Regions from separate parts of the Shewanella sp. SACH genome, predicted to be linked through region 2. Evidence: predicted binding sites of a transcription regulator. Region 2 holds the regulator's gene; each other region holds the start of a gene.

Region 1 (8,202 bases), 190 kb from region 2:
CCATGGCAGCAATCGCGGCAATCGTGTCGTTAAACTCGCTGTAACACATGTGGGTGTGGATTTGAGTCTCATCAGTCACGCCAGCAGCGCTGAGTTTAAAGGCATTCACCGCCCAATCTAAATAGGTTTGCCACTCACTTTGTTTCAATGGCAAACCTTCACGGAAGGCAGGTTCATCAATTTGAATAATGCCAATCCCCGCATTTTGTAAATCGACCACTTCATCACGAATCGCCAGCGCCAGTTGTGTCGCAATCGCATCGCGGCTGATATCTTCACGGGCGAATGACCAATGCAGAATTGTCACAGGCCCCGTCAACATGCCTTTTACGGGCTTGTCGGTAAGACTCTGGGCAAACTCAGCCCACTCGACTGTCATAGCTTTTGGACGACTCACATCGCCGTAAATCAAGGGTGGCTTAACACAACGTGAGCCATAACTTTGTACCCAGCCATTTTTACTAAAACCAACGCCAGCTAACTGCTCGCCAAAGTATTCCACCATGTCGTTACGTTCGGCTTCACCGTGCACGAGTACGTCGATACCCAGTTTTAGTTGGCGTTCGATAGTATCGCGGGTCACTTGTTGTAACTGCTCAGTATACTGAGCATCACTTATCTCGCCCTTACGCCAGCGGCTGCGTAATCCTCGAATAGCGGGTGTTTGCGGGAACGAACCTATGGTCGTAGTGGGTAACAGGGGTAAACGGTATTTTTGCTGCTGCCCCCTTTGGCGTACGCTGAAATCACTGACACGCTCGTAATCCGCAGTGGTTAATGCCGCAACACGCTCAATCACTTGCTTATCCGCAGCCTGTGCTTTGGCTTGACGACGAGCGATACAAAAAGCACTGATTTTTTGTGCTTCATCCGAATTAGGCGCCAACAATAATTGGCGAATTTTGCTCAATTCCAACAGTTTCTGCTTAGCAAAGGCTAACTGCTTACGCAGCACAGGTAATAGTTTGACTTCAACATCTAAATCGACTGGGCTGTGCAGCAATGAACATGATGTGCCAATCCACAGACGATCGCCTAAATCACGCGCCACAGCGCCAATACGCTCGGCGATCAAATCGATATCCGCCGCCCACACGTTACGACCATTGACCACACCCGCCGACAAAACTTGCTCACTGCGCAACGCATTTGCAAAAACAGCCAGTTGTTCTGGCGCTGTAACTAAATCTAAGTGCAAACCGGCAACTGGCAAGGCAGATACGAGGGCTTGGTGATGCGCAATACCACCGTAATAACTTGCCAAGAGAACCTTGACGTTCGCAGTACTTAACGCTTGATAAGTCTCAGTCATCGCCGCTTGCCAATCTGTATCTAATTCTAATGCCAACACAGGCTCATCTAACTGTACCCATTCCACACCTTGGGCGGCGAAACGCGCCAAAATGTCAGCATAAGCAGTGAATAATTTTGGTAATAAACTCAGCTTATCAAACTCTTGACCAACGGTTTTAGCAAGGTATAAGTAACTGACTGGACCGAGTAGCACGGGTTTGGCTTTATAGCCTAGCGCTTGGGCTTCGCTGACTTCATCAAAAAACTGCTCGTAAGCAATCGAAAAATCTTGGTTTTGCGTCAGCTCTGGCACCAGATAGTGATAGTTAGTATTGAAATACTTGGTCATTTCAGAAGCTGGCGCATCTTGGCCCGTTGGCGCTCTGCCGCGGGCAACACGGAATAGAGTATCGAGATCGATAGCGCCTTCGCCGCGGTGGCGATCAGGGATGGCATTTAAGGTCGCACTCAAGGTTAATACTTGATCGTAAAAGGCAAAATCCCCCACGGGCACTTGCTCGATGCCCGCTGCGGTTTGCCACTGCCAATGGGTACGGCGCAGTTCGCTCGCCACTTCACGCAGTTCAGCTTGAGTGATCTCACCACGCCAGTATTTTTCTAAGGCAAATTTCAATTCACGACGACGCCCGATACGGGGAAACCCAAGACTATTTAATTGCATACCCTATCTTCCTTTATTTGAGATAAGCCAAATTCGGCACTTGCACCCACCAGATTGTTTTCTCTTGGCACTTTTCAGCATTTCCGCCTTGATAAATAACAATGGGCGTCTGGACGTCTAGAAGTTTATTGTGTTAGTCTCTATTCCAGCAACCGAATTGATTTCAAGCACAACATGAGCGAATTTCACCTGGAGTGAACATGATCGAACTAAGACATCTGCGAACCTTAATGGCCCTGAAGGAAAGTGGCAGTTTGGCGGGCGCAGCCAAAAAACGTTTTGTCACTCAATCCGCACTCTCCCACCAAATTAAGGAGTTGGAGCAAAGGATTAACTCGCCTATTTTTGTGCGTAAGAGTAAGCCGCTGTCATTCACCCAAGAAGGTGCACGCCTGCTTCATCTCGCGGAAGAGATTTTGCCTAAGGTGTTAGAAACCGAGACAGATCTTAAGAATGGCCTTGAAACCGAAACCAATCAGTTGCGGGTAGGCATTGAGTGCCACAGCTGTTTTCGCTGGTTAATGCCTGTGATGGAGCAATTTAGACAAGACTATCCCCAAGCGGAGTTAGATCTGTCGAGCCGTCACTTGTTCGACTCGCTCAATGCCTTGGAAATGGGTGAACTGGATATAGTGCTGACCTCAGATCCTGTACCTGGGCATTCACTCGCTTATCAGCATTTGTTTGATTTTGAAGTGAAGTTAGTGGTTGCTAAAGATCATCCTCTAGCAAAAGAAGCCTATGTCACCCCTAAGCAATTAGCGCATTTACCGATCATCAGCTATCCCGTACCACTGACGCGTTTAGACATCTATCGCCACTTTTTAGAGCCCGCAGGCATAGAAGCGGGTGAGCAAAAAACCTGTGATTTAACCATGATGTTACTGCAACGCATCGCCTGTAAAGACGGTATAGCCGCGCTGCCAAATTGGTCGATAAATGAAGGGCATGGCCTAAGCCTTACCACAGTGAAGCTTGGGCAAGAAGGCTTGAAACGCCCTTTGTTTGGCGCCTATCGCCGCCATAGCGCCAACTCAGCCTTGATCCAAAATTGGTTACAACTGGTGGCGAGTGAAGGTTTATCTCGCCAGCAGAAGACAAATTAATGCGGGTAAAATTGAGTAAAAAAGCCTGCGGATGCAGGCTTTTTGTTGAATCTAATGATTATTTCATAGGATAAAACAGCAATTTATTGCATCGAAATATTACAGCGGATTCATCAACAAACCACGCATAGACAATACGCGTCGCAAGATTAAACCAGGGGAATTAGAATTGCGGGTCTGACGCAAATTATGGGCAATCATAAACTCTTGGCGTAAGTCCTGATCTAAATCTAACGCTTCGAATGATTCTATGGTCAAAGTCTGCTGTTGATTATCAATCAATGACTTAATCACGCTTAAAGGGAATGATTGTTCGGCATTAGCATTTAAATAGGCAAATGCCGTGAGCGCGATAATTTGGCCGAACACACTGAACAGGGCCAAGGTTTGCACTTCATCAGCATCAACCTCGACGCCTTCCATCTCCGCTAAACTATCCACCGCATCAGTTGCAATATCTTCAGTCAACTTCCAATAACCTTGGACTAACTTTTTATAGGGCTGCGGTAGCTCATCGAGGCGTTCTTGCAGATAAAACGTAAAGGCATAGCGATAGATATTCACTTGACCTAAGCGGACCAAAGCTTCTTTCAACGAGCGAGTCTTAGGGTTAATCACCCCAGATGCCTGCGCGGAATTGCTGCGCATTAGCATGTGCGCCGCCAATGCGGGGTCACTCGAGATGATGTCGATCACGTTACGAATGTCGCCTTCAGCGAGGATCGCTTTTTTGAGTGGAATTAAAATCCCTCGGCGGCCAATCACTTGCTCTTCATTCGCTATGATAGCTCTAACTTGAGTAAAAACCTGTTGCTCAAGATCTGTCATAAGACACTTTGCACCTGTTTATTAGCAATAAGATGATTCGGTTACTCTTCACATCATACCCAAAATTTAAAGAATTTCAGCCACAAACAGCAGAGTAAAACATAAATTATTCCTGTTTAGTTATTGCTGCCCGCTAACCACTAAAGATAACGACAATTTAGTCACTCTACTGAAACGATATTCAAGACTATACCTATTTTAAGATTTATTCTTTGAACTCAGCGTAAAAAATAAAAAGCCAGACTGAGTCTGGCTTTATCGAAATTGAGCGAATCAATGCCTAGAAGCGATAACCAAGGGTTAAACGAATATCGCGACCACGGCCAGAGTAATAACTATCCCCCCAAAGGCCACCGTAATAGCCTGCGCTGACATAGTCTTTATCAAATAGGTTATCGATACGCAGGCTGGCAAGCCAAGCATCACGATTATAATTCAAGGCTAAATTACCGAGCACGTAACTGGCCAGCTTATCGCCTTCGTTACCGTTATCGCCTTCGATAAAGCGGTTACCAGTATAAATTGCTTCGGCAAAGACCTGGAAATGCTCGGCAAAATCCATGCTGACATAACCGCGCCCCGTGTGTTTTGCCACCCAAGACAACTCCTTGCCATCATTGATACCGTCAGTAAATTCAGCATCGATATAGTTATACTCTAACCCGAGTTGCATTGCTTGAGTCACCTGCCAATCCCAATCGGCACTCGCGCCATAACGACGAGAAGCGTCGGCATTAACGTTCGCACCTTGGAAACTGCCAAGTTCAGGTTTTTCCGCACTTGGGTCGAAGACAATTTCATCTTCCAAATCGAGACGGTATAGGCTTACTCGTAAAGTTTGGCTCGCAAGAGTCCAATCCCAACCCGCTTCGTAGGAGCGGCCCGTCTGCGGCTTTAAGCCAAACACATTTTTAGAGGTATAAGCTTGCTCATCCACTTTCGCAAAACGGAAGTTTTCATCGCCACGTAGATAGAATCTGTGCTCTGTACTAGGACGGTAGTTCAGGCCAAACTCGAATGCTGTCGCATCTTCATCTAAATCCATGCCATTAGGATAGACATTACCATCGACTAACTCGTCGGTCACCCGCGCATAACGACCACCCACAACATAACTTAGGGTATGGCTTAATGGCACAGTGGCTTGTAGATAGGCGCTTTGCATTTGTTGTACATTACTACGCGCCATAGTGTCAAAATCAGCCTTACCACGGCTGATGTCTAAACCTGTGACTAGGTTTAGCTCACCTTGACGCGTACTGTAGTTCGCTAACGCTTTAGGGCTAAACATCAACAGTGAGCGCGTGTTATGGCTGTTCGCCCCCCAATTAAAAGAAGACACTAAGGTATCGCTATAATCTAAATCCGCTGCTAAAGCCCAATTTTGATTAAGCTGATGCTGATAACCCGTGCGCGCCGCAGTGGTCATCTCATGGACATATTCGCTGCTCTTGAAAGATTGGCGTGGGTCTTTATTGAACTGTTCTTCTGTCAATGAGCCAGGATTTTCACGGTCATCGTCGTAATAGCTGGTTTCAATAAAGAACGAATCTGTGGCCGTTTTATATTGAATGCGACCTAAAATCGACCCTGTTTCATTGGCATTATGCTTGCGGTAGTTGTCACCTTGGTTATAGCTACCAGTGAAAAAGTAACGCCAATCCTTGTTGATCGCGCCAGACACATCACCGCGACCTTCATAGGTATCAAAGCTGCCGCCGGATAACTGCACGCTACCACCAGTATTTTCAGGAGATTTAGTGACAATATTGATCACGCCGCCTACCGCTTGATCGCCATAGAGCACACCCGCACTACCCGATAAAATTTCGATGCGCTCGACTTGGTTAAGCGGTATGGCATTAAGACTAGGAGCAGCGATATCGATATTATTGAGGCGACGACCATCAAGTAAAATCAGCGTGTTATTAACGGCAGTGCTGGCGCTAAAGCCACGCATCGCAAAACTAGTACCGATGTTATTATCCGAAATTTGAATACCGCTTTGACCGCGTAAAACGTCAGTCACGCTAGTGGCACCGCTCATTTCAATCGCCGCAGCGTCAATCACATTCACATTCGCGGCAATATTTAACGGGGTATTGTCAGAGCGGCCGATCACGACAAGATGCTCGTCGACTTTCGCTGTGCTGGTATCGTCTGCCGCCATAGCGGGCGCGATAACGGAAAAACTGCAAAAGCTACCGATCAGCAGCGCGATTTTTGTTGGATTTGTTCCCATTTTACCTTTAACTCCTGCAAGGAAAACGGGGCATTAGCGCCACGATACTGTTCATTCAGTAAAAGATACTGACAGTGACTATCGCATTTTGAGATCTGCCCACCGAAATCTCAAAAACACCTTTAGGGCCGGTCTCCGGACTTAGGCTATGTTAATCCCTTAAAAATTGGATTAACGCGAGACTGACCTTTTACATTCTGACTATCGGGTTCGGTCTTGAACTCACCAATCAAACGCGGTCTTCTCTCACCTTTTACCGTTGCGGGGGCAGTGCCAGAATTCCACTGGCTTCCCGATTATCTCGCGGCTTTCGCACGCAAGCACCTCAGAAGGTTGACTAAAAATTTGATTCATAGGGTACAGCCATCAATAAAGACTGCTATCGCCCCTTAAGGCTCAGCACATTATAGAGCCTGAGCGCGCGCATTATAGACGTCTATACGGATGAAAGTCCATCAAACTCAAGCGAGCGTCTACAGCCTACTTCAAGGAGAATGGGACTAAAGTGGAAATAAAATCTTGGCTATTATCCGCCTGCAGCGGCGGTTTATCGGCAGAAAAAACGGCACCTCGCATCGACTTATGCAACAGATACAAATCTTTATTGCCACTAACAACCGTATAGTAGCCAATTTCCCCTTGAGGAGTTGAAGCATAGGCTTTGGGATTCAGTGGCGTCACACCGTGCATATTGGGCATGGCTGTACAGCCTAGAATCGCATGAAATCCAGCGTGTCCATCGACTTCGGTGTCACCGAGCTTCTGGTACACCACTTCGCCGTCACAGGTCGATTTATAGGTCTCGGCCATCGCATCTAAGAAGCGCTCAGGGCTAATACTCTCGGCCATATCCTTAAAACCCTGCACGCAAAATAGCGCACTCCACTGGGTTAATGCTTCCTGCTCTGGCACAAACTCTGCCATAAACATGCCTGCTTGCTCCTCATGATAAGCCTGTTTCCAGCCCGCAGGCAGATTGAACCCTAATTGCTGACCAAATACGGGCAATACATGGGTATGAGCAGCGCCGCTTTCGCTCCGGGGCATATCTAATGTGGCTTGAACAGGCTCTGAGCCAATTAAGCTGCAGAGTAACAACACACTGGCACCTTGAAATAATCCAATAGGTGAACACAATGCTAATTTCATACTTATCATCCTTGTATCGCACTTATAACTAATACTAATTAATACGACATCATGAAATTGAACAGAAAACACCCAGCATTCTAGCGAATAACCCAGATTGAAAACAGTCAAAAGCCTAGATTAACTGCCACTTTAAAAGAAATAATCACTGTCACGGCGTAAATAACAGAGAAATACTCCGTTTATCTGCGCCGTGATGGTAAAAGAGGTGAATGCTATTCGCTAAACAACCACATTTTTACTTCAGGTTTAGGCCTTTCCTGACTCAGAATCGCCTGCCGTTGCTCTGGCGTTTCGCATTGGGCAACAGGGGCAAAATCCAGCGGCTTAATCACCAACGAATCGGCTGGCTGCAGCGGAGATTTGGCGAGCATCTCGTTATTCATCGACCAAGAGACCCATTCCTCCTTTTCACTGATCCCGACATAACCCTCACCCGCCCTCGCTAACCAAGTTAATCGCGGGATGCGTTCTATGAGCTTCTCGACATTTTCTAGGTTAGCCCTATAGCCTACTGGCACGACTTTGCCGTCAGGACGGGTGAATACAAATGATACTGAACTTATGGTGATTTTGCTTCCCTTCTGCCAATATCGATTGAGGATCTCTTGGGCATAGTGAAAACCATATAGATAGGCGTAGTCACTGTCATCGACGAGGATTTGCGGTACGGCATTGTCACGCAGCAACAGAAATCCCGTGCCGACACTGACAATACTGTTCACGCCTTTAATATCTGTTTGTTTGAGCCAATCGATACCGCAGTTCGTTTCATTGCCCCAAAAGTGCGCTTCTCCCGCTGGACTTAAGATTGCAAAAGCACAGCTATTTGACGTAATACTCACGACATCCTGAAGTGCACTACGAATCGGATAAATATCGCTACTTTACCCCCATGCCGT
Region 2 (8,202 bases):
GTGCCGACCAACGCTCGCCAAAGCTCACCACATGGTTAACTTGATATTCGTTACGTTCGTCGAGGGACAATAAACTGATGAGTTGCGCCTGATCTGTCGCCAAACGCTCACGCAGATCGCGGGCTTGTTCGTTCGACAATAACTGCTCTACCAACCCCTGTTGATAGCTGGTCAGCACTTGTAATTCTTCTTGCCACAACTGACCCGCGTCGCGCAGCGCTAATAATTTATACAGGAAATTCGTGCTCTTACCCGCCGCAGAGACCACCACAAGGTCATCACTATGACCGTGGGTTAACAGGATATGGGCGACTCGACGATAACAATCGGCATCCGCTAAACTGGAGCCACCAAATTTATGTAAGTGACAACGTGCCATCTATTATTCCTCTACTGACAAGCCGCAACGGCGGCTAATCCTGCTTGAATATCTGCAACTAAATCGGCGGCATCTTCAATACCCACCGATAAACGCAATAGGGTGTCTTTAATGCCTGCCTCAAAACGCGCCTGCGGCTCCATGGCTCTGTGGGTCATAGTTGCGGGCACGGCCACTAAACTTTCGACGCCACCTAAACTTTCCGCCACGCTAAATAAGCTGAGTGCACCTAAAAAGGCCACCACTTCGGCCTCGCCGCCCTTGAGTTCAAAACTCAGCATAGCGCCAAAGCCTTTTTGTTGCTTGGCAGCAATGGCATGACCTGGGTGATCCGCAAGACCAGGGTAATAAACTTTGCTCACCACAGGGCTTTGCGTCAATACCTCAACAATGCGCTGGGCATTGGTTTGATGTTCACGAATTCGCACCGCTAAGGTACGTAGGCCGCGCAGGGTTAAGTAACTATCAAATGCCGATCCCGTTAAGCCTAACGTGTTCGACCACCAATGTAAGCTTTCGCCAATTTGTGCATCTTTGGCAACCACTGCGCCGCCAACCACATCGCTGTGACCATTGATGTATTTAGTGGTGGAGTGGATAACGATATCCGCGCCTAACAATAGGGGTTGTTGCAATATCGGCGATAAAAAAGTGTTATCGACCACGACTAGCGCGCCGACCTCATGGATCGCCTTGGCAATGGCTTCGATATCCACCACACGCAATAGCGGGTTCGATGGGGTTTCGAGCCACACCATCTTAGGATTCTGCCCGATAGCGGCGGCTAACGCTTGGCTGTCGGTTTGATCGACCACAATCAACTTAAACTGACCTTTCTTTGCCAAGTTGGTAAATAAACGGTAAGAACCGCCGTAACAATCGTGGGGCACCACCAATAGATCATCGGGGCCGAGCAAAGTGGTCACTAGAGTGATGGCCGCCATGCCAGTGCAGGTCACTATGCCAGTGGCGCCCTTTTCTAATTGCGCTAATGCTTCGCCTAAAATGCAGCGCGTTGGGTTGCCTGAACGACTGTAATCGAATTCGCGGGGATTTTTATGACCATCGAAGGCGTAATTAGTCGACAAATAAATCGGTGGCACAACTGCACCATATTGAGTATCGCTTTCGATACCCTGACGCACTGCCAGTGTGGCTAATTGACGCTCTGCCATGGGTGGACTCCTAAATTCGGTAGACTGATAGAGATGTCTGGACGTCTAAATGTACCTAAGCCCAACGCCATCGTCAATAGGCGTGAAGACGTTTAGACGTCTGAACATAAAGAAATCTGTTTGCAATCACAAAGAAATAGTAGCAATAATTTGACTGTTCTTTGTAAGGGTTTAAAATCTGCCCCGAATTTAGCGTTATAACAGGTGAGTCAATGACTGAATGGAATGGGGAATACATCAGCCCCTATGCTGAACATGGCAAGAAGAATGAACAAGTAAAAAAAATTACTGTGTCTATTCCGCTCAAAGTGCTTAAGGTCCTTACGGACGAACGAACTCGTCGTCAGGTCAATAATTTGCGTCACGCCACCAACAGCGAGCTGTTGTGTGAGGCATTTTTGCACGCCTACACTGGCCAGCCATTGCCTAACGATGAAGATCTGTCAAAAGATAGCCCAGACAGCATTCCCGCCGAAGCCAAGTTGCTGATGGACGAGATGGGGATCGAGTGGGAAGACATGGAATAGCGACTTGTCGCTGGCAAAGTTACATCACAGTGCTCATCAATAGGGATCGTTAACGATCCCTTTTTGTTTATATGGAATCCTATGTTTTCTATGATAGATCCACAGACTCTTGCCTTGGCCTCGCTGATTGTATTTCTTGGCGCCTTAACCCAGAGCCTGATTGGGTTTGGCCTAGCGGTTGTCGCCAGCCCTTTGCTGTATATCGTCGATCCGCAGCTCGTACCGGGTCCCGTTATTGCCATGGGATTTACCATCTCGCTACTGACCTTATTCCGGGAACGTGGTCATTTAGAATTCAATGGCTTGCAATATGCACTCCTAGGTCGCGTGCCCGGTGGTTTTATCGGCGCGAGTCTGTTGCTGTTTGCGCCTCAGCCCATACTCGGGTTATCCATTGCCGCCATTGTGGCTGTCGCGGTTATCCTCAGCCTGTATAAATTCAGCCTGCCAGTGAATAAGAAAACCCTCTTTGGGGCGGGCGTCGTCTCGGGGATTTTCGGTAATATTGCCGCTATTGGTGGCCCGCCGATGGCGATTCTATTGTCAGGCAAAGACGCTTCGCAGTTTCGCGCCGCCCTGTCGGCCTTCTTCATTTTTAGCTCCACCATAGCTATGGTCATTCTGGCGATCACTGGCTTATTAGAATTGAAGCACCTGTGGCTGTCGTTAATGCTGCTGCCTTCAGTGCTTTTAGGATATGTAGTCGCGGGGCGATTGGTGGGCAGTGTCGATAAAGACAAGACTAAAATGGCGACATTAGTCCTGTGCAGTATCAGCGCCTTAGTGCTAACGGTGAAGTCGGTTATCGAGTTATTACCCCAATAAGCGTCCTGCTTGTATTGGCAAACCTTCTCAAGATTCAAGCAATAAAAAAGCACTGACATTGTCAGTGCTTTTCTTTATCTATCAAGATCTAAAGCCAGCTTACACTCAGCTTAAATAGCTTTGCCCTGCGTACACAATAAAGTGTCTTAGAGCGAGTACGCCCGTTAAGCTCGCGCAGGCCACCATGATCATCGCGCCCTTAGTATGGCGAGTCGCGGCTGGTAGCAACATGAACAGCAATGGAATACCAAAACCTATACCGACGACGCCTATCCAGAACACGCTTGCCCATAGCCCAGAGGTTAACGACGCTAAGGCCGCAGCCGCCGCGCCGCCCTTGAAGTACAAGGCGCAGAACAACATGAACAGGAACAGAATTTCAATCGCCATCACAGGCAACTCTAAACCGTGCATCTTGACTAAAGTTTTATCGTGGCTGTCAGTCTTAAACAGCAAGAGTGCCAGTACCGCGTTTGCCGCAGCGCCCGCCGATAAACCCGACACTAAAAACAGCGCAGGCAGTACCGCAGTGTTGAGCATAGGGTAAGCATTCATCGCCGAAATTAAGAAGCCAGTGTAAGCCCCTACGCCAATGGCGAGGACAAACAACAATACTTCAATCAGCTTTCGAAATGGCATAAGTAACTTAGCGATAGGCGCTAGGAAACCCAAACCCCATTTTGGTAAGTCATCCCGCAGCACAATAATGGCGTACGCAAAGGCTAAGGGAGAATACGCCAGCAGCGCCAGCACCCCAATGGCCATCACAGACTGGAAGTTATAGTGAATTAAGATCAGCCAGAAGTGGAAGGGTTTGGTTAAATCAAACACTAGGCAAGCTAGACCTAAGCTAATTGCCACAGGCCCAATAATGGCAGCCGCCTTAAGAATACTGCTTTCGGCTCCGGCGCTGAGCTCCTTATTCGCCCAGCGTAAACCAATGCCAATCAATAAACTGCCCGCGGATAACCCCGCCATAAACAGGTAAACGGCGATGACCCAGTGCCAAGTGACAGGATCATATTGCGCCATGTCGCCCCAAGTATTGTTCATAATCAAATCCCTCCTCTTTTGGTAGGAACGCGATATACCCTAGGTTTAGTGCCCAAATGGGTTTTATCTTGGTATGTGATTTTAGTGTTGAGCATGATGGCCACGTCACTCTGCGGATCATTAGCATCGCCAAACACTAAGGCATCGGTTGGACACACAGTCACACACGCTGGCTCTTCGCCCCGCGCTAAACGCGTGTCTTTACAGAAGTTACACTTATCCGCCGCCTTGGTTTCTGGGTTCATAAAGCGCACTTTATAAGGGCACGCTGCCACACAGTACATACAGCCGACACACTTCTCGGTATGGATAGAGATAATGCCGTCTTCACCCACATAGGCTGCGCCCGTTGGGCACACCTTAACGCAGGGCGCATCTTCACATTGCTGGCAAGATACCCTGTGGTATTTGAAGTGCAGATTTGGCATCTCACCAAAGGGGCCTTCCACTCGCACTTGCAGACGAGTAACGCCTTCGGGGACGCCATTTTCACTGCGACACGCCACGTTACAAGCTTGGCAGCCGATGCACTTATTCTCGTCGTGCACCATTACATATCGTTTATTCATTTAAGCCTCCGATTAGCGCTTTGCCAGCGTGACGCCCGTGGTGTGCACAGTCATGCCACACACAGGAGCAGTCACGTGCGGCAGTAAGTTACCGCAGTGGATACCTTTGCCTGTTGCTCTGACCAACTCTTTGTTTTTAGAACCAAAGCCCATGTAAGCAAATACAGTATCTTGGCGAATGCCCGGCGTGACTAAGGCATGGCCTTCTTCTGTGCCAACACTGCTGGTGAGGCGGATTGGGTCGCCATTGCTGATCCCTAACTTGCCCGCTGTGACGGGGTGAACCCACACAGCGTTATCCGACATCAGGTTAGCGAGCATAGGCACATTGTGGGTGGCGCCATTGGTGTGCACCGCCACTTTGCCTTGGATAAAGTACAGCTCGTCTGCTTTTTTAAGATGCACTTCGCGGAACTTGATCACCCCACGGCCCGGAGCCATGGCTTCCACTTTCGCGGAGGTGAGTTCAATCTTGCCACTCGGGGTTTTAAAGGTGAGTGCACTGGCGTAAGTGCCGTCTTCATCGGCAGGTCGCGCATTGGGGTATGCCTTAATAAACTCGGCAACCATCTTAGGCTCGCACAACATAATTGGCTTACCGAAGCTCACAAAACCTTCGTCTTTGATCCGGCGCAGCAGGTCAGTGTCGCGGTTCACCTGCAGCATTTGCAGGGTTTCCATGTTTTCCCAAGGATAGAACTCGCCAAGGCCCATAGCCACACCCACATCCTTAAAGATCTGCCAAGAAGGCTTAGTATCACCTAAGGTTTCAACGACTCGTTGGCGCACATAATAGGCGGGATTTTTACCTGACTTATCAGCAATTTCTTCATCACGTTCAAGATAAGTTGACTCAGGTAAAATCACGTCAGCATAGGCGGCGGTTTCGCTGATATACACATCACACACGGCGATAAAGTCGAGCTTTTTCATGGCTTCAACAACGCGCGCCCTGTCTGTCATGGTTTGCATTGGATTAGTGCGTGACATCACCCAGCCGTGTAACTGGTAAGGCACAGCGCTTAAAGTGGCATCGAGAATGGTTTGGTAGACGCCGCCCGATGTCCACATCATGGCGTACTGTTCTTCCACTTGATCGATTCGTTTCGCTGCTGGTTTTGGCATGTCTTTCACGCCGGGTTTGGCCAATACGGGCGCAACAGCTTCACCGGCAAGCTTGTTGTAATCACTGGGTTTCTGGCCGATATAAATCCCGCCCTTACGCTCAATATTACCAATCAAGACGTTGGCGGCGTACAGGGCGCGGCGCATCTCAAACTCTTCGGTGGTAAAGGTGGCTCTGTGACCAAAATCGACCACGGCATGGGGCGCTTTAGCGGCATATTCGTGGGCGATGCGGCGAATGTCTTTGGCAGGCACATCGGAGATGGTTTCTGCCCATTCAGGGGTATAGGCTTTCACTTCGGCGGCAAAGGCTTCGAAGCCTTCCACATAGCGCGCGACAAATGCCTTGTCGTAAAGATTATCTTCAATCAATACATGGCATAACGCCAAGGCGACGGCAACGTCGGTTCCGGGGCGAATGGCGTACCATTCATCGGCTTTATCGGCCACGACAGAGAATCTTGGCTCGAACACTACTAGCTTGGCACCTTTGTCCATTTGCGCCGCCATCATGCCGCGGGTTTCGGACATATTGATGCCTTCGTACAGGTTATGGCCGAAGTTAATGATGTATTTAGAATTACTTAAATCACGTTTAACCTTAGTGCCAAAAATAGCCTTAGCGGCAATTTCATAACCGCCGGGGCACGTCGACGCGTGGGTAAAAGTATTTGGACTACCAAAGGCGGTCGCAAGGTGAAACAAATGCTTTTCTTGTGAGCCCGATTTTGACGAGAATGCCACTGCCTCTGGGCCATGTTCTTTTTTGATTTTATTGAGGTTTTCAGCGATTAATTTATAAGCCTCATCCCAACTGATCTCAGCCCATTTGCCTTCGCCACGTTCGCCAACCCGCTTTAACGGTTTAACGATACGCTGTGGATCGTACAATAAACTATGGCCTGCGCCGCCTCGGGCACACACTTTACCGCCAAAGGACTTAGCGGCCTTGTTGCCACTAATGAAGACGTTTTTGCCCTCAATCACCCGCGCCGAAATCGGGCAACGGGTTGAACACATTTCGCAAATACTGGCAATTTCCTTGCCCATGCCCTTTAGCTGCTTATTCTCTAATGCCGCTAAGCTGCCCGGCAGCAGACTGGCTAACGCACACGTGGCGCTACTCGCTCCCGCTCCCTTTAAAAAGGTTCGCCTATTAAGCTCAATCATGGTTACCTCCATCACGCTCATCCCACCCGTCAGTCGCCATTTGTGGCGCCATCGAGCAGAGGTTTGCTCACTGATTTGATTACTTTTTTAGTTATAAAGCATTAAAACAGCGCCGCCATATCTTCTGAATACCAGCATCCGCTGAATACACTGCTCATCCACAAAGATTGTTATCCCGAAAGAGGTAGGCGGATATTGTGGTAAACCACATGGGGAAGCTCGGTGTGATCTATCGCAACTAAAACCTAAGACTGACGTTGAAATACGTGAATAAGATCAACAGGCTTATTGGGAACGGGCTTTACATCGACGGAGAAGACAGAAAAAAGCCGCCAGTTTGGACACTGGCGGCTTAGAAGAAAACTGACATTACAGTCAATTGCGATAACCCTAGCAGGATAAGAACATCGCACTAGCGGGCGCAAACTGATTACAATCGCATTAATCCATTAGCTCTATATCGAGGCAGTTGAGCAGGCGAATCGCTTCGTCGCGGCTAAACTTAGCCCCTTTGATTTTATTGTTAAAAATGTCGATATCGTAATTGGATGCCTCGCTAAAATCCACCTCCAATAATTGAGTTCGACCAAACAGACTATGACTAAAATCCGTGTAGGTGAAATTGGCTTGATTAAAGCTGCCCTCGCGAAAATCCACATCGTGGGCCTTACACTCTTCGATGATGATTTCATCGAGGGACAAGCCTAAAAATGAGCAGTCGTTTAGAATGCACTGCTTAAAGGAAAAGGGCGCGGCAAAGGATAAACGCGACCACGCGGCGCGGGTCCAATCGATACCGACTAACTTACATTCTTCAAACTCGACCCCGCTGAACTGGCACTGGGGCACTTTCACTAAGCTCAAGTTGCAGCGTACAAAGCGACAATCGATAAACTTACATTTACGAAAAACGCTCTCGCTAAAATGACAGTCTTGAAAGCAGCAATCCTCGAACTCGATGCCCTGTAGCTCTTGGGCTAATTCCGACAAGCCATTAAACTGTTTTGATAAAAAACTATTGCCCTGCAAAGCCGCGCTTTGCGCCAGTTGCGATGGCGCAAGCACTGATTGTTTAAGCATTGGCACTTCTTTCTGTGACGACATAACACCTCTAATCCTGCCCAATCCCCAACAATATGATAATGCAGGGCAATTGTGCTAGGTACGACCTAATGTTGACTCTCTGATACGGGATGCCTGCTAGAGACTCGCGACGAGTTCCTCAAGCTGATCGGTCGCCTTAGACCAACCCGAATGAAACCCCATATCCTCATGATTCTGCCTATCTTCGCTATTCCAATGCTGCACCCGCGCTGTGTACTTGGTCTTACCGTCCACAGGTTCAAACGTGATGGTTGCCGTCATAAAGGCTTTATCGG
Region 3 (8,202 bases), on a different contig from region 2:
CGAGTTCACATTCAACAATACCTTCGCCGATATCCGGTAGTAAGAATTCTTCAATGCTGACGGATGAACTGGATGACGTATTGGCAGTTGTTGCCGCCACAGGCTCAGTCACTTTTGAAGTCGTCGCAGCAGGTTCAGTCGCAATAGACTCTTCACTCGCGATTTCAACGGCACCTTCAATTTGTACGGCATAGAGCGGCGCATGCACTTTCGCAATATCGCCCTTGGCGTAATACAGCTTAGTGACCACGCCCGCAAATGGCGCAGGGATTTGCACTAGGGCTTTGTCTGTCATGACATCGGCAATCGGCTGATCTTCAACGACTGTGTCGCCTTCTTTGACCAACCATTCAACCAATTCACATTCCACTACACCTTCGCCAATATCCGGCAAAATAAAATCTTTAATCATACCGGACTCCTAGAAGGTCACTGATGCTTTGATGGCTTCAAACGTTTTGAACGCATCAGGCATGTATTCTTTTTCATGAATGAGTGGGTACGGGGTATCTAAACCACAAACGCGGCTGATGGGCGACTCAAGATACAAGAAGCATTCTTGCTGGATTGTCGCGGCAATTTCACCTGCAAAACCACCAGTTAATGGCGCTTCATGGTTAACCAGCAAACGTCCGGTCTTTTTAACTGAATCGGCAACGGTATCGATATCCCAAGGTGACAAGGTGCGTAAATCAATAATTTCGCAGGAGATCCCTTCTTTAGCGGCCATGTCGGCGGCTTTTTCAAGGATTTCCATTTGCGCGCCCCACGCCACTAAGGTGATGTCTTTACCTTCGCGAACCACTTCAGCCTTGCCCAGTTCAATTTCATAATCGCCCGCTGGCACTTCGCCAACCGATGCGCGATATAAACGCTTAGGCTCAAAGAAGATCACTGGGTTTTTGTCACGAATTGACGCCAACAGCAGGCCTTTGGCTTGCTCTGGGTTACGTGGTACCACTACTTTTAATCCCGGTGTCTGGGTAAAATAAGCTTCGGGTGATTGCGAGTGATAATGGCCGCCAGCAATGCCGCCGCCATAGGGCGTACGGAACACTAATCCACCGACATCGAACTCATTACCGCTGCGGTAACGGAACTTAGCCGACTCGTTGACGATTTGATCGAACGCCGGAAAGATATAATCGGCGAATTGGATTTCCGCCACAGCAGTCATGCCATTTGAGGCTAAACCATTGGCAAAACCGGCAATACCTTGCTCTGTCAGCGGGGTATTAAAGCAGCGATCGCGACCAAATTTTTCTTGAAGACCGGAAGTGGCGCGAAATACCCCACCAAAGTGACCCACATCTTCACCAAAAACCACCATGCGCTCATCGGCTTGCATGGCTATCGACAAGGCCTCATTGACGGCCTGTAACATATTCATTTCAGCCACGGCTTATAGTCTCCCTGCACTTTTTGGATAGGCTTGCGGATATTTTTTGATATGTTCTTTAAGATCGGCGAGTTGCTTTTTCAGCACTGGCGTCGGCTTGTCGTACACATCTTCAATAATTTCATCCAGCATAGGCACAGGAATTTTTTCAGCCACTTTTACCGCAGCCAATACTTCTTCACGATATTTCTCATGCAGTTTCACATCATCCGCTTCAGCTAACCAACCTTTGTTGATAAGCCATAATTTGAAGCGTTTAACCGGATCGTGTTGCTGCCACTTGGCTTCTTCATCTTTCGAGCGATAACCTGATGGATCGTCTGATGATGAATGCGCGCCGAGACGGTAAGTCATGGCTTCAATCAGCACAGGGGCATTATGCTCAATCGCATAAGCGCGGGCTTGCTGCGTTGCCGCTAACACGGCCAACATGTCATTGCCGTCAACACGAATCGTGTGCATGCCATAACCCACGCCGCGACTCGCAATACCGTTACCGGCAAACTGCTCTTCAGTTGGGGTTGAAATGGCGTAGCCATTGTTACGACAGAAGAAAATCACTGGACACTTCAATACTGCTGCCATGTTTAGACCGGCATGGAAGTCCCCTTCCGATGCAGCGCCTTCGCCAAAATAGCAAACCGCGACGTTGCGCTTACCTTGCATTTTTAAGCTGTAGCCCACACCAGTCGCCTGCGGGATTTGTGTCGCAAGGGGTGAAGAAATCGTTTGATAATGCAATGCCGCACTGCCGTAATGGATTGGCATTTGGCGACCTTTACCGAGATCTTTCTCGTTACTGAACATCTGATTCATAAACTGTTCAGTGGTAAAGCCGCGATAACGCAACGCCGCATGCTCACGGTATTGCGCGAGGATAACGTCCTCTTGATCGAGTGCGGCCACACTGCCGACAATCGCCGCTTCTTCACCCGTACAGGTCATGTAGAAGCTGATGCGCCCTTGACGCTGGGCACCTAACATACGTTCATCGAGTACCCGAATGAACACGCAGGTATCGTAAATTTTAGTGGCTAAGGTTTCATCTATCACAGGCAAAACCGCGGTTTCATAAGTGGTGCCGTCGGCTTGTAGAATTCGAAGGATAGGAATGTGTAGCGATGCCTTATCCAAGAAGCCGACACGGTGCACTGTATCAGTGTTGAGTGTTGCTTTGCTCATATTGTGCTCTTGTTATCTCATTACGCACCAAAGCGTTTTGATGCGTCTGTTTATACGAATATGCCCGACGAACATTACGTTAACGTAAACTACCTATCAACCATTGGCATAGCTCAAACCACAAGTTATCCCTGCCTCGCATGTATATATTGCTTTACAAGCCTAACGCACGTCCGCATTCACTGCAGGGATCAGGCAAATCACAGTGCGATTGCCAATAGGCACTTTGGCATTAGGGAACACGACAGACTCAAACTCATGTTCCACTTTAATTTCTTGCCCACCTTCCCGCGCTAATACAAAACCTTTCGGGAAAGATCTGAAGTTTTCGACATCGGTTGCGAAGGTAAATTCAAAATCATCGAAATGTTTATTGATGACGCGGCACACTTGATACAAGTTAACCTTATCGGCATCAAATGCATCTAACTCCAACGGCTTAGCGGTGATCAAGCGCATAAACATTTCATGGGTCGCAATAAAACGCGTCATGTCGTTCTGCCCCATGGGATACACTTTGCCAAGCTCAATGGTAAAGGCATCGGCGCCGTAGCGTTCGGAGGAAAAATAGCTAAAGGTCGTGGTCGGTTCGTGGTGAAAAAGTACCGTATCGACGCCGCTTGCGGCTAAAAACATGATTTGCTCGCCGCTAAAGGCACGCCCTGGACGATAGGGATAAATAGCGAACTTTTCATGCTTCGAGGCGCGCATCGCCGTGTGCAGATCATAATGAATGCGCTGACGACCATCGGCAACCGCGGTATAAAAACGGTCGACATAGGCTTCGAGTTTTTTGGCGCGCACTCGCTCAGGATTGACTAATCCCGGAGGATTGGAATGCTCACCACTAAAGAGACGATTCATGTTCTCATCGATAATCCGCGTGCCGTTATTAATCGCTAATGGGTTACCAATCAGGAATAAAGTGCGCTGTTTAGCGATGATCTTTTGCTGTAAAAGCTGCTTAATTAAGCCATTGCAGAGTTCAATGGGCGCGGTCTCGTTACCGTGAACACCGCAAGAAAGGACAACATCTTTTCCTTCATTCTGGGCGGGCTCAAAAACGATAACGCCGGTATCCCACACTTCAACTTGGGTATGGTCGCCTAAGCTAAATGAAAACTCGCCATCGAACTGTTCAGGATGGGCTAAGGTGAGCGCTAAAAAATCCTTTGAATCTAACAGAGCTTGTAACACAGAATTCTCCTTATAATGGTGTGTAACAGTAACGGCGCAATAGCATCAGTGCAGATAGCAATAACCACTCAAGCATTCATCTCACCGCGGTTAGGCTGACTCGCACCTTAAAAAGCGGCTTCAATACTAACACATGTTTTTAATGCTGTTCTCAGACATTTATCGCCATAGGACCCAGTTTTGAACGGAATAAGATCAACGCGGCGCTTTGCTATGCCGAGTGTAAATTTCCCATGCCTTTATCGAAAAATCGTCCAGCATAAATATTCCTGCTAGAGGCTTGCTTTTGCGCGCGAGTTTTATCACAATCCTTAGCCATCTAGACTTCTATTGGATTTAATTATGGCGTTAGCAACCTTTGGTGCCGGCTGTTTCTGGGGCGTAGAGTATTTTTTTAGACAAGTGAATGGCGTATCGAATGCCACCTGCGGTTACATGGGCGGCAATAATAGCGCGACCACCTATGAAGAAGTCAAAAAAGGCAAAACGGGCCACGCCGAAGTGGTACAAGTGGAATTTGACCCTGCCCTGGTCAGTTATGAAGACTTGCTCGAGGTATTTTGGAAAAACCACAATCCAACCAGTCTGAACATGCAAGGCGGAGATATAGGCACTCAATACCGCAGCACGATTTTCTTCCATGACCGTGAACAAAAAGCCGCGGCAGAAGCCTCAAAATTAGCTTTTGCCCGCTCAGGTCGTTGGGGATTACGCCATATCGTGACTGAAATTGTGCCATTGCAACAGTTCCATGTGGCAGAGGAATATCACCAAAATTACATCGATAAGAATAACTTACCGAGTTGTCATATCGAGTACTAAATACGGTCAAATCAGCATGAGTTTAATACTCATAGCTTAAATAGACATAAACAAAAACGCACTCAAAACTGAATGCGTTTGTTTTTAATACTTTATAAACCTACTGCTGCGTTAAGCGTTCAGCGCCTTATCAATTAATGCCTGCGCATCTTTGATGATTTCAGCTAAATGCTGCTCACTGATAAAACTCTCGCCGTAGATCTTAAATAACGCTTCCGTGCCCGATGGACGCGCGGCAAACCAACCATTCGCCGTAGTCACTTTGATGCCACCAATGGCCGCATTATTGCCCGGCGCATGGGTTAACACGTTTTCGATTGTCTCACCCGCAAGCACAGTGGCATTTAAGGTTTCTGCATTTAATAACGCAAATTTGGCCTTGTTTTCAAGACTGATTGGGCTATCGATACGTTTATAAAAACTTTGGCCAAATTGTTTTACTAGCTCTTGATGGCGTTGACCTGGAGTTTTACCTGTCACCGCAAGAATTTCTGCAGCAAGTAACCCTAGAATAAAGCCGTCTTTATCTGTACACCACGTAGTGCCATCACGGCGTAAAAATGCCGCGCCAGCGCTCTCTTCACCGCCAAAGGCGATGGTGGCTTCGGCTAAACCATCGACAAACCACTTAAAGCCCACAGGCACTTCGAGTAATTTTTTGCCATGGAAAGCACAGATTTTATCGATAAGCGCACTCGATACTAAGGTTTTACCTATGGCTAAGGTATCGCTCCAATCCGGTCTGTGCGTCAGTAAATAATCGATAGCGACCGCAAGGTAGTGATTAGGGTCCATCAAGCCGGTACCAGGGCAGACAATGCCGTGACGGTCATAGTCAGGATCGTTACCAAGGCATAAATCAAAGGATTCTTTATGGGCGAGTAACCCTGCCATCGCATAGGGAGACGAGCAATCCATACGGATTTTGCCGTCTTTATCCAGCGGCATAAAGCTAAAGCTTGGGTCAACTTTATCATTAACTAAGGTGATATCGAGCCCATAACGCGCGGCAATCGGAGCCCAGTAGAAAATCCCTGAACCACCGAGCGGGTCCACACCGATACGCAGCTTAGCGTTGGCAATCGCCTGCATATCGATAACATTCTCTAAATCAGCCACATAGGGCGTGATCAAATCAATGGCGTTGACATAGCCTGAGGCCAGTGCTTCGGCATACGCTAATTTTTGCACGCCAGCTAACGCTTGGCGCAAGTAATCATTGGCACGCGACTCAATCCAAGCCGTGATATTACCTTCGGCCGGTCCACCATGGGGTGGATTGTATTTGATCCCGCCATCTTGAGGCGGATTATGGGAAGGCGTGATAATCAAACCATCGGACAGTGCCGCACCTGTGATATTGGCTTCGCGATTGGCGCAAATCACCCCATGGGACACCACTGGTGTTGGCGTGAAACCATCATTCTGTTGGATGTGCACTGTGACTTTATTTGCCGCCAGCACTTCAATTGCCGATAAATAAGCCGCATAGGATAACGCATGGGTGTCAATCCCGAGGATCAACGGCCCATTGATATTCACCGATTGGCGGTAATCCACCACAGCTTGGGTAATCGCCCAAATGTGTTGTTGGTTAAAACTGCCATTAAAAGCGCAGCCTCTGTGCCCAGAAGTGCCAAAGGTGACGCGTTGTTGTACATCATCCATATTTGGCGTGATGCTGTAATAATGGCTCATCAGTTTTGGAATATTGACCAGATCCGTCTGATTAGCGATTTGTCCTGCCCTTTGATGTATTGCCACCTATGGCTCTCCTGCACTCAATTACAATTAAAAACAATGATTAAACTTAGCTCAATAGCTGATGAAACGGCTCACCCGCGGATTAAACGCGCTCGGCGATGCCAGCTGCAACCGTTGCATCACAGCCAAATTGCACTAAGACTTCAGATAAAATGGTGCGTTTCTTGGCGGTATTGTTGTTGCTTGTCACCCAGAAACCACTGGTACCGATTTCTTTAGGATTCGCCGATGCGCTCGCTTCCAGTAATTGCTCTTTCGAACGGGCAAAATACAAACGATCGCGCCCTTGGATCTGCAGAATTTGCGAGAACTGCTCTGGGGCTAATTGATACAGACTTTCGAGCAAAAAGAGGAAACGCCCTACCGCGCCTTTTTGTTGCGATAACAGATGTTCATCGACTAAGCGACTGAAGTCATTCACAGCAGGTGCAGCTTGCACCGCCACAGCTTGAATCGGCTCAGCCTCTAAACTTGGTTGGCTTATCGCCAAAGGCTGAGGTGGTTCGACCGCATCGACGGACAGGCCGAGTAATCGACGAAGAATGTCAGAGGCGCTCTCACCAATACGTTCTGTTTTGCTGGCAATATGACGATAGAGCTCTTCATCAACTTCGATATATTTCATAACCTTAATTATCCTTTGTTATTCGACAGGCTTAACCGAAAAAAGTGTACCACAGCGATCGGGGCAGATCATTGCGATCGGTTACCAGTGTATCCATGTCTATCAATCTGATAAAGCGCCATTATTCTAAAAATGCGTGAAATAGCACAGCAAACTAGCAGATAATCGACAATTGCCGAAAAAGCGCCCAAGTTCATCGCCGCATACACGCCAAAGTGGCAACTGACTTGTCAAGCCAACGGCATTAAGGGCACAATTCGCGCCACGTTAAGCTAAACATATCCAACAGGAATGACCATGAACTTTGTTTCTACAGGCCAAGGACCCGCAGTACTCTTGATCCACGGCTTGTTCGGCAACCTAGATAACCTCAAAGGCCTAGGGCAAGTATTAGAAAGCCAGTATCAGGTTATTCGTGTCGATGTGCCCAATCATGGTTTAAGTGAGCATTGGGATGAGATGGATTACCCTCGCCTCGCCACGGCCATGGTTGCATTACTCGACGAACTGGCTATTGAACGCGCCCATATTGTGGGTCACTCCATGGGCGGTAAAATCGCCATGGCGACGGCGTTAGCCTTTCCAGAACGCATTATCAGCATGGTGGCAGCAGATATAGCCCCCGTCGCCTATGAGCCAAGACATGACTTAGTGTTTGCCGCATTAGAAAGTCTGCCCTTAGAAGGTCATACTGACAGACGCTTTGCCCTTAACCACTTAATAGACAAAGGTATCGACGAAGCCACCGCGCAGTTTTTACTCAAAAACCTGCAACGTACCGATACTGGCTTTCGTTGGAAGCTGAACTTAAGTGGGCTAAAGGCTTGTTATCCCAATATTATTGGTTGGCACAATCAGGCGCCAAATCCAGTGCAAAGCTATAGTGGCCCGAGTCTATTTATTCGCGGCGGTGACTCAAATTATGTCACTGGTGAGCACAGAAGCGCTATCATGGCGCAATTCCCTGCGGCGCAGGCGAAAACCCTCGAAGGCTGTGGTCATTGGTTACATGCACAGAAACCCGCCATCTTTAACCGGATTGTGTCTGAATTTATTGACAAACAAGCAATGTAAATCAGCAGCAAACTCGACCTAAAGCATATGGCAGCCGCCATCTTGATGTGATATATTCGCGCCTCTTTTGGCCTTAGAACACTCTCGAGGACTAAGAAAGTATGTTATCTCAGTACATGGAACAAATTGAAACCATCGG

Evidence for each region. The regulator MetJ, encoded in region 2, represses methionine synthesis genes. The targets are predictions, from matches to a motif close to TAGACGTCTAGACGTCTA.
Region 1: the regulator MetJ is predicted to act here: its motif matches at 2,086-2,103, upstream of metE (5-methyltetrahydropteroyltriglutamate--homocysteine S-methyltransferase).
Region 3: the regulator MetJ is predicted to act here: its motif matches at 4,091-4,108, upstream of msrA (peptide-methionine (S)-S-oxide reductase MsrA).

What each region holds. Positions count from the first base shown of each region.
Region 1 is NZ_MPDG02000002.1:320,676-328,877, reverse strand. Features, by position in the region: gene metE (5-methyltetrahydropteroyltriglutamate--homocysteine S-methyltransferase) at 1-1,975, opposite strand, end outside; gene BM607_RS09260 (LysR family transcriptional regulator) at 2,176-3,081, shown strand; gene BM607_RS09255 (HDOD domain-containing protein) at 3,181-3,909, opposite strand; gene BM607_RS09250 (TonB-dependent receptor) at 4,190-6,151, opposite strand; cobalamin riboswitch at 6,260-6,494, opposite strand; gene BM607_RS09245 (hypothetical protein) at 6,632-7,300, opposite strand; partial or broken gene BM607_RS09240 (hypothetical protein) at 7,516-8,202, opposite strand, start outside.
Region 2 is NZ_MPDG02000002.1:133,124-141,325, reverse strand. Features, by position in the region: gene BM607_RS08445 (bifunctional aspartate kinase/homoserine dehydrogenase II) at 1-379, opposite strand, end outside; gene metB (cystathionine gamma-synthase) at 391-1,554, opposite strand; gene metJ (met regulon transcriptional regulator MetJ) at 1,767-2,081, shown strand; gene BM607_RS08430 (sulfite exporter TauE/SafE family protein) at 2,163-2,906, shown strand; gene nrfD (NrfD/PsrC family molybdoenzyme membrane anchor subunit) at 3,012-3,959, opposite strand; gene BM607_RS08420 (4Fe-4S dicluster domain-containing protein) at 3,962-4,528, opposite strand; gene phsA (thiosulfate reductase PhsA) at 4,541-6,823, opposite strand; gene BM607_RS08410 (pentapeptide repeat-containing protein) at 7,265-7,927, opposite strand; gene BM607_RS08405 (SRPBCC family protein) at 8,024-8,202, opposite strand, start outside.
Region 3 is NZ_MPDG02000001.1:1,216,467-1,224,668, reverse strand. Features, by position in the region: gene BM607_RS05335 (dihydrolipoyllysine-residue acetyltransferase) at 1-412, opposite strand, end outside; gene BM607_RS05330 (alpha-ketoacid dehydrogenase subunit beta) at 422-1,399, opposite strand; gene BM607_RS05325 (thiamine pyrophosphate-dependent dehydrogenase E1 component subunit alpha) at 1,403-2,581, opposite strand; gene astE (succinylglutamate desuccinylase) at 2,744-3,778, opposite strand; gene msrA (peptide-methionine (S)-S-oxide reductase MsrA) at 4,121-4,600, shown strand; gene pgm (phosphoglucomutase (alpha-D-glucose-1,6-bisphosphate-dependent)) at 4,712-6,364, opposite strand; gene seqA (replication initiation negative regulator SeqA) at 6,447-6,989, opposite strand; gene BM607_RS05300 (alpha/beta fold hydrolase) at 7,287-8,063, shown strand; gene BM607_RS05295 (DUF2788 domain-containing protein) at 8,165-8,202, shown strand, end outside.